Regions from separate parts of the Novimethylophilus sp. genome, predicted to be linked through region 1. Evidence: riboswitches for the same ligand, from Rfam matches in the RefSeq annotation. Region 1 holds a riboswitch; each other region holds the start of a gene.
What was found. Region 1 has a riboswitch for cyclic di-GMP ahead of motA (flagellar motor stator protein MotA). Riboswitches for the same ligand answer to the same signal wherever they lie in the genome.

Region 1 (2,201 bases):
GGGCTATATCCTGCAACGAATCGCGCATCGCAGCCAATGCCTTCGGGCTCACGCCGAGCGGGTTCTCGTTGGATGCCAGCTTGACGATATCGCCTTCATCCAGCCCCATCTCGCGCGCCAGTTCGGAAATCGGTTTCCCCGGTTGATAGGGAGCGATCGCCCGCACATACTCAGGCGCGAGTTCAGACAAAGTTTTCACGAGGGTTTCCTGATGACTTACGCAAAATGAATTGATTGCCGGACACGAACCCGGCAATCAGCAAGCATTAATTCTGCGATTTTAAATGAGAAAGCTTGCGCTGGATATTGCGCGCAATCATTGCGTCAGTTTTTCTTTGAAAAAGATTGCACATATTTATCCAATTCGGCGGAAGCCGGCCGGATATCCGGTGAAATCGATACGCGGGCGAATTCAATGACCATCCTCACCGGATAACCGTTCAGATGCGCAATAATGCCGGTCTTGATACAGGTAAAAAATTGCTCCTCGTCTTCCGCAATATTCTGCAACAGCTTGGAAGCGGGGCCCAGGAAACCATATGCCAGCAAAATGCCGAGAAAGGTGCCCACCAGCGCGGCGGCAATCTTGTGCCCAAGCTCATCCTGCGGACCGCCTATCGACGCCATCGTGATCACGACACCCATAACGGCGGCAACGATCCCGAACGCCGGCAGCGACTCCGCGAGATACGTCAACGCTTCAACAGGCTTGTTTGCCGAATGGGCCGCCGATTCCAGATCGATATCGATCAGATTCTCGATTTCATAGGCATTCATGTTGCCGCTGACCATGATCAGGAAATAATCACAAATAAATTCGACAGTGCGCTTATCCGCCAGTACCTTGGGAAATTTTTCGAAAATGGGACTGTTATAAGGGGCGTCGATATCGGGCTCTATTCCTATCATCCCTTCTTTGCGAATTTTCATCAGGATTGCATACAACAAGGCCAGCGTTTCCGCATAAAACTCCTTGGTGTATTGCGAGCCGCGCAGTATCCTGCCTGCGGCGAGCAGGCACTTCTTCAGTATTCTGCGCGGATTGGATATAAGGAAGGCGCCGAAACCGGCTCCGCCGATGATGACCAGTTCCGCGGGCTGGTATAACGCCGCGATGCGGCCTTCCTCCATGGAGTAGCCGCCCAAAACGCCTACGACGACGATGATGGAACCGAGAATAATGTTCATGTCTACTGCCGATCGCGGACGCTAGCTTGTCACCGGAGTGAATGGCGACGGTCCGCCGCAGTGCGCGGCCATGATAGCCGCAGACATACGTACTGGCGGTCCCGCCGTCATGGAGAATATCTCTTTAGACCGGTGACTTTGCGCCCTTGCTTTTCAGCAAGTTTGCCCTGTTCAGTAAAAGGGTGATTCTACTTGAGTAAAGTGAAGTGTCAATATCGATGCCGCCAAGTGGCGGCCGTCAGATTACCGCTATTGGATACGACCCCAGCACCTTGATGAATGCCGCGTGTTTTTCCAGTTCGGCCAGTGCGCGTGCGACCTTCCCGTCGTTGCGATGGCCTTCGATGTCGACAAAGAATACATACTCCCACAGCCCGGTATAAGAAGGCCGCGATTCCAGCTTGGTCATGCTGACGCCATTTTCGGCCAGCGGCGCGAGCAATTTGACAACGGCGCCGGGCACATTGCGCGTCGCCATCGCCAGCGAGGTTTTGTCGCGTCCCGAGGCTGCCACGTCATGCGTGGCCAGCACCAGAAAACGCGTGGTATTGCGCGGGTCGTCCTCTATGCTTTCCGCAAGCAGGCTGAGGCCGAACAGTTCGCCGGCGCGCCGGCTGGCGATTGCCGCAACCCCCTCGTTTTCGGCCGCCAGGCGTGCCGCTTCGGAATTACTGGCCACCGCTTCGCGCTCGACACCCGCCAGGTTCTGGTTCAGCCATTCGTGGCATTGCGCCAGCGATTGCGCGTGGGAATATACCTTGCGGATGGAATATCTATCGGTTTGTCTGGACAGCAGATTGTGATGCACCGGCAGTTCGATCTCACCGCAAATATTGAGCGCACTTTGCAATAGCAAATCCAGCGTGCGGCCGATCGCGCCCTCGGTGGAATTCTCTACCGGCACCACGCCGTAATCCGCCTTGCCCGCCTCCACCGCGCGGAACACCTCATCGATGGAAGCACACTGCACCGGGTTGGACAGGCCGCCGAACTGCTTGCTGGCGGCTTCTTCG
Region 2 (2,201 bases), on a different contig from region 1:
TGAACTCGTTGGCGTCCGCGTCCAGCTTGTCCTTGTAGCGGCGCGCTAGCAATTGCGTGTAGCTCGCCACCATGCGCAACGGTTCCTGCAGGTCGTGCGAGGCCACGTAGGCGAACTGCTCCAGCTCGCGATTGGAATGCGCCAGCTCCTCGGTGCGCTCCGCCAGTTCTTGCTGGGTGCGCTTGAAGGCGGTGATATCGGAAAACTCCACGATGAAATGCGTCACCGCGTCATTGTCGTCTTTCACCGAACTGACGTTGATCCAGGCGGGAAACTCCTTGCCGCTCTTGTGGCACAGCCAGGCCTCGCCCTGCCAGCGCCCGCCATTGGCGACGGTCTGCCGGATCGCGGCCAGCGCTTCGGATTGCTGGTCGGCAAATAGATGCTGCCATGGCTTGCCTGCCAGTTCCTCGGGCAGGAAACCGCAGATTTCGATGACCGTCCTGTTCGCATGCAGGACTTTGCCTTTCATGTCGGCGATGAACACCGCCTCGATGTTGCTTTCGAACGCCTGCGACAGCAAGCGCAGCAACTCGTGCTCGCTCTGGAAATAGGCATCCAGCGAGATTTGGGAATCGAGCAATGTTCTTTTGATCAACGCCGACATCGTAGCCAGCAGTTTTTGCTGGTCACCGCCGCAGTGGCGCAGCATTTCGGGCAATATGCTGGCGAGATATCTGCCGTAATCGCCGAGATGCCACTTGGGCTTCAAGCCGGCTGCCTGATGCGCCATGCCCACACGCATCCTGGCCAGCGCATACTCCAGCCCGTACTCGCCGCTGCCGAGCTGTTCGAAATAAGTGAGTTGTTTCTGCTTGAGGCTGGCGAGCTGCCCGGCATCCTGCAGCAGCTTGCCGGCTTCGGCATCGGCCTGCAAACGGGCGTAGAAAGCGTCGGCGAATGCCGCCCCGTCCAGGTCGAGCCGCTGGTGCAGGTCGTTCAGCAGCGCAATGTCCTGTGCACCGAACTCGAGAAAGTCCTTGCGTCGACGAACGTCTTCCGCGTCGAGTCCCATCGACTCGGCCAGGGTCCGATCATCAATGCTGGCATTTACCATGTGATCCATCTCCTCGGTAGCCAAGTGCCGGCAATGGCGAAAGCACTTGCTGTACGGTCCGAAGAAGCAGAGCTAGAGGCAATTCAGGAGGGAGTTCGAGATATCGATGAACCCTGCGACCTGGCAATCCCGCTGTCCCCGACATCATCCTTGGACCGGAAATTTTGCGCCCCCGCCTTACGGTCGGGTTCGCCCTTTTCAGGTAGTGTTAATTTGACATTAGAATGCCAAAACAGCCGGCTGTCAATTTAGCGCGAAAGTCTTGTTTTTCAAGCCTCTGGACGCATGTGCGGGAACAGGATCACGTCGCGGATGCTGGGCGAGTCCGTCAGCAACATCACCAAGCGGTCGATGCCGATGCCACAGCCGCCGGTCGGGGGCATGCCGTATTCCAGCGCGCGAATGTAATCGGCGTCGTAGTACATGGCTTCGTCATCCCCGGCCTCCTTGGCCGCCACCTGCGCCTTGAAACGCTCGGCCTGGTCCTCGGCGTCGTTCAGCTCGGAAAAGCCGTTGGCAATCTCGCGCCCGGTAATGAACAACTCGAAGCGCTCGGTAATGCCGGGACGGGTGTCGGATGCGCGCGCCAGCGGCGATACCTCGACCGGGTAGTCGACGATATAGGTCGGCTGCCACAGCTCGGCTTCCGCGGTCTCCTCGAACAGCGCCAGCTGCAGCGCGCCGAGGCCGGCGTGCGCCAGCGGCTTGACGCCGAATTTGGCCAGCTCGGTCCGGAGGAAATCCGCGTCGTCCAACTGGGCGGCGCTGTATTGCGGCGCGTACTTGAGAATCGCCCCGGTGATCGTCAGGCGCTGGAACGGCTGAGACAGGTCGAGCTCGCGTCCCTGGTACGTCACCACCGCATCCCCGGTCGCAGCCATGGCCGCGGCGCGGATGCAGGCCTCGGTGAAATCCATCAGCCACTGGTAATCGGTATAGGCGGCATAGAATTCCATCATCGTGAATTCCGGATTGTGCCGCACGGAGAGCCCTTCATTGCGGAAATTGCGGTTGATTTCGAACACGCGCTCGAAGCCGCCGACGACCAGGCGCTTGAGATACAGTTCGGGCGCGATGCGCAGGAACATCTGCATGTCCAGCGCATTGTGATGGGTCTTGAACGGCTTGGCCGCCGCGCCGCCGG
Region 3 (2,201 bases), on a different contig from region 1:
CGCCCAGCGACTTGATCAGCAGCCTGAGTATGGTTGAGTCGAACTTTTGCGGCTGCGTGACATACATATGCGACAGCGCTTCATACGGCGTCATCGCGTCGGCCGGATTCGCCGGATTGCACAGGTTTTCGTAATCGTTGACGATCCCCAAGAGGCGCGCCAGCGGATCGATCTGCGCTTCCTTCAGATGCTTGGGATAACCCGAACCATCGACGTATTCGTGATGCTGCAGGATGATTCTGGCGATGCGCTCGGACATGCCGGATTGTAGCGCCAGCCGCGACCCCAGTTCGCAATGCATGTCTATGAACGATTTATTGAGTGGGCTTTCCGCCTTGCCGATATCGTGAAAGATCGCCGCCAGCCCCAGTTCGCGCGCATCCTCGTCGGACATGTCGAGCGCTTTCGCCAGCATCAGCGCAAGTACGGTCACGTTGAGCGAATGTACATAATTTTCCTGCTGGGAATGATTGCTGCCGACGGCGTGCAGCACCACGTCACTTTCCGTAAGTGCCGACTTCACCATCTGGTTGACCAGTAATTCCGCCTCTTCGCGGGCGCTCGCCGGATGAGCCGATAAATTACGCGTGACAGCCCGCACCCGATGGGCATCCACGACGAATTTCCGCTCGCAGGAGAGAATGATATCGTTAAGCTGTTTGAGGCGGTTCGAACGCTTCTGCAGATCCAGCGCGGGCGATACCGGTACTGCGACCTTCATGGGTGCCCATGCGGCCGGTACCGTTGGCGGCAGCAGCGGTTCGCAATCGCTGCGCAGTGGATCGTAACGCAACTGTTTCAGCTTCAGGGCGCGAATTTTCTCGATCTGGCCTTCATCTTTGATCTTGAAGTTGCTGAAGGTGAAAGGATGGCCCATCCAGCCCAGGTCGAGATGGATATAGAGGCCGACACACAACTGGTCCGGGTGGATGTAATGCGATTTCATTTTCATGACGGTCTCCTGCAAACGGGGCATTTGCCCGAGCACGAGGCTCAACATCAAGCAATGCCGTATGGAACCAGCGCGCCTCACTCGTCACGTCCGGAACTCCACATTCAAATCCAGAAACTTCCGATCAAGGATAAGGATGCAACGAAATCTGACGGGGACCTGGAACAAGGCCTGTACCGGCAGCCCCGCCGTCATAGGAATATCCCTTAGACCGGAAACTTTGCGTCCCCACCTTTCGATGGGTTTGCCTTTAATTGACCATGGCACGAACAATCGGGCACAAAAAACACGGTCAAATACTAATGCCTAAGTCTTTCCTAAATCGACCAGCAGATGCAAAACATTAACGACAAACGGAAAGCCATACCCGATAAGCGGCATTTCAGGCACAAGCGATGTGACCATTTTTATCGGGAATAGTTACACAGAGGTTACGCGGTATGCGTACTCAAGGTAGAATTACGTCCTTCGCCGGGGTGACGGAATTGGTAGACGTAGCGGACTTAAAATCTGTTTTGTCAAGTCATTTTTTCTTGTGCCGCCTAGGCGGAAGGTTAATAGTGACAACGGTTTGCGAGCATTCAAGGCGTAGCTTCGCGGCTCGGCTTGATGGCCAGGAGCCAAGCAGGAGCCAGCGGAAAGAGGTGTAGGCTCCATAGCATCGTGCAATGCCCGAGTGGTGAAATCGGTAGACACAAGGGACTTAAACAATTTGAGCCTTCGGGGGGAAACGCCCGAAGTGAAGCCCGTCAAAGTCGGCGAAAGCCCTGGATGCCCCTGCATCCGAGCCAACGCCGAGCCAAGCCCAGGCCCAGCGCTTGGGAAGGTGTAGAGAGCAGACGGCGGGCACCTACGGCCGCAAGGCTATGGTGAAGGCGTGCTCCAGACCACGAACAGCGCATGCGCTGGCGGCGAAAGCCGAAGTGGTAAGAAAATCCCTCGCCGTAAGGCGTGCCGGTTCGATTCCGGCCTCGGGCACCATCCAAAGCCGCTCCTGTTCACACAGAGGCGGCTCTTTTTTTGCGCTCAAGGCTGCGTGGCATGTTTCAACGCCAAGCACTTTTCCAGATAGCTGTCTGAGAACGCACGGAGGTTTACGCGGCGCACCGATTGTTCCGCTTGAGAACCTGGGTACTCGCGGTGGGGCAGGCAACGGGCTAGCGCAGTACCAAGCTGCGCGTGAAGGCGACCGTCCGGATTCAACTCCCAAGCGCCATTGGCTCGCCCGTCCGGTAGCATCACTACGGCA
Region 4 (2,201 bases), on a different contig from region 1:
TTGCGGCTCAGGGCCTGCGCGCGGTTGGCATGAAGCCGGTCGCGGCCGGATGCCGCAGCGAACACGGCAGGCTGGTATCGGATGACGTCGCGCAACTGCTGGCGTCGGGCAACGTCGAGGCGGACCGGGACGCGGTCAATCCCTACGCTTTCGAGCCGCCGTTGGCGCCGCATATCGCCGCCGCCATGGCTGGAACGCATATCCGGCTGGAGCCGATACTGGAAAGATTCGCCATGCTGCAGGCCCAGGCCGACGTCGTGATCGTGGAAGGGGTGGGAGGCTTTCGCGTGCCGCTCAACGACAGCCAGGACACCGCCGATCTGGCCGTCGCGCTGCAGCTGCCGGTCGTTCTGGTGGTCGGCATGCGCCTGGGCTGCCTCAACCATGCTTTGCTGAGCAGCGATGCAGTCTCGCGGTCCGGCTTGCGCCTGGCAGGCTGGGTGGCGAATCAGGTCGAGCCCGCAATGCCGGCATTGCGGGACAATATCGCAACGCTCGAACAGCGTCTGCCGGCGCCACGCATCGCAACGTTGCCGTTCCAATCGGAACTGGATAGGCATCCGGCGCAAGGAATCTCCGCTGCCGCCGAATTTCTGGCAAGCTGGCCCGAACTCCGCTCTAGGAGCGGAGTTGTTGACTAACGGGCACACAGCTTCCATAATCCCACCACATCGTTTGATAAAGGCGAGCCTGGCCGTAAGGCAGGGGCGCAAAATTACCGGTCCATGGCGGTATTTCAGGATAGCGGGATTGCCGGACGACACTTCTTGCTCCCCACCAAAGGGTGGGCGGTGTCAGTGCTATCACGCCATTCCTGATGTCGATCTGGCCATGCCTCACGAGGAGATCTTGGCATCATGAATTCAATATTGGAAAAATTGGTTGAGAATCTTAATCTGCGCAAGCAGTTCCTGATTCTTTCCGCACTGGTGACGATTGCCTTTGTCGTGAGTTATTTCGTCAATTCGCTGCCGGTAACCATTGCCTTTCTGATTTTGAATATCTTCACGGCGCTATGGTTCGGCATGCGCGCCGCGCGGCGTGCCACGGCCATCGTCGGGGCTCTGCAAACAATGGCGGCAGGCAATCTTTCGAAGAAATTCGGCCTCAACGGCAAGGACGATTTCGCCTGGATGGGCTACGAATATGACAACGCTCGCAAAGGCACTGCCAAGCTGATCCTGACGCTGCGCGACACCGCGGTGGACCTCAACGGCGCTGCGACGGACATGAGCGGCATCTCTTCGCGCACCAAGGAAGCCATTGCCAGCCAGGGCGAGCGTACCCACCAGATTGCCGACAGCATCATGCATCTGGCGGATCAGATCAAGGATGTCTCGTTGCATGCCTCCAATGTCGCGGCAACGGCGCGCGAAGCCAATACATCGGCGGTCAGCGGCAGTGCGGTGGTGGGTGAGACCATCCATGCGCTGGAGCATATTTCCAGCGATGTGCAGGGCATCGCCGAGTCGATTGCCTCGCTGCAAGACGAAATCAACAAGATCAGCACCGTGATGCAGGTGATACGCGATATTTCCGAGCAAACCAATCTGCTGGCGCTGAATGCCGCGATCGAAGCCGCACGCGCCGGCGAAGCCGGACGGGGATTCGCTGTGGTGGCCGACGAGGTGCGCAATCTGTCGCAGCGTACCGGCAAGTCCACCGAAGAAATCAACCAGATTATCACCAGCCTGCAGAACAAGGCGCAGCAGGTATCCAGGACGGTGTGCGAAAAGCAGGGCGATGCGGCTACCGCCGCCGGTAATGCCAAATCTGCGGATGCGGCGCTGCAAGGTATTCTGACTTCGGTCAAAACCATCGTCGGCATGTCAGACACCATCGCCACACTGGCGTCGCAGCAGGAAACCGCAGTCGGCGGCATTACCGAAGCGGTGACTTATATCGAGGATTTGTCCCAGCAGAACGCGCAGGAAGCCAATGCCTTCCACAGCATGTCGCAGAGCCTGAAAGAGAAAGCGGAAAACCTGAGCACGGTAGTGTCGAAGTTCAGCGTTTAGCTGTCAGCCGACAGCCAAAAGAAAACGGCAGCCCAGGCTGCCGTTTTTGTTTTTATCCGACCGAGTTATGCGGCCTGCACCGGAATGTCGCGGCGCTTGTCCTTGATGCGGTTCATCGCATCCACGTACACCAGTTCCGGCTTGTATTTTTCCAGTTCCAGCTCGTTGTACACGGCATAGGTG

Region 2: another riboswitch for cyclic di-GMP. It lies ahead of VGK14_RS13380 (sensor histidine kinase); the one in region 1 lies ahead of motA (flagellar motor stator protein MotA).
Region 3: another riboswitch for cyclic di-GMP. It lies ahead of VGK14_RS06000 (HD-GYP domain-containing protein); the one in region 1 lies ahead of motA (flagellar motor stator protein MotA).
Region 4: another riboswitch for cyclic di-GMP. It lies ahead of VGK14_RS00810 (methyl-accepting chemotaxis protein); the one in region 1 lies ahead of motA (flagellar motor stator protein MotA).

Annotation. Positions count from the first base shown of each region.
Region 1 covers NZ_DASXVH010000098.1:5,522-7,722, reverse strand. The annotation lists gene hisC (histidinol-phosphate transaminase) at 1-199, opposite strand, end outside; gene motA (flagellar motor stator protein MotA) at 325-1,188, opposite strand; cyclic di-GMP riboswitch class I at 1,280-1,365, opposite strand; gene pheA (prephenate dehydratase) at 1,427-2,201, opposite strand, start outside.
Region 2 covers NZ_DASXVH010000090.1:24,414-26,614, forward strand. The annotation lists gene VGK14_RS13380 (sensor histidine kinase) at 1-1,057, opposite strand, end outside; cyclic di-GMP riboswitch class I at 1,177-1,261, opposite strand; gene lysS (lysine--tRNA ligase) at 1,327-2,201, opposite strand, start outside.
Region 3 covers NZ_DASXVH010000042.1:1,252-3,452, forward strand. The annotation lists gene VGK14_RS06000 (HD-GYP domain-containing protein) at 1-952, opposite strand, end outside; cyclic di-GMP riboswitch class I at 1,128-1,211, opposite strand; gene VGK14_RS06005 (hypothetical protein) at 1,979-2,201, opposite strand, start outside.
Region 4 covers NZ_DASXVH010000010.1:32,690-34,890, reverse strand. The annotation lists gene bioD (dethiobiotin synthase) at 1-641, shown strand, start outside; cyclic di-GMP riboswitch class I at 674-758, shown strand; gene VGK14_RS00810 (methyl-accepting chemotaxis protein) at 858-2,018, shown strand; gene panD (aspartate 1-decarboxylase) at 2,084-2,201, opposite strand, start outside.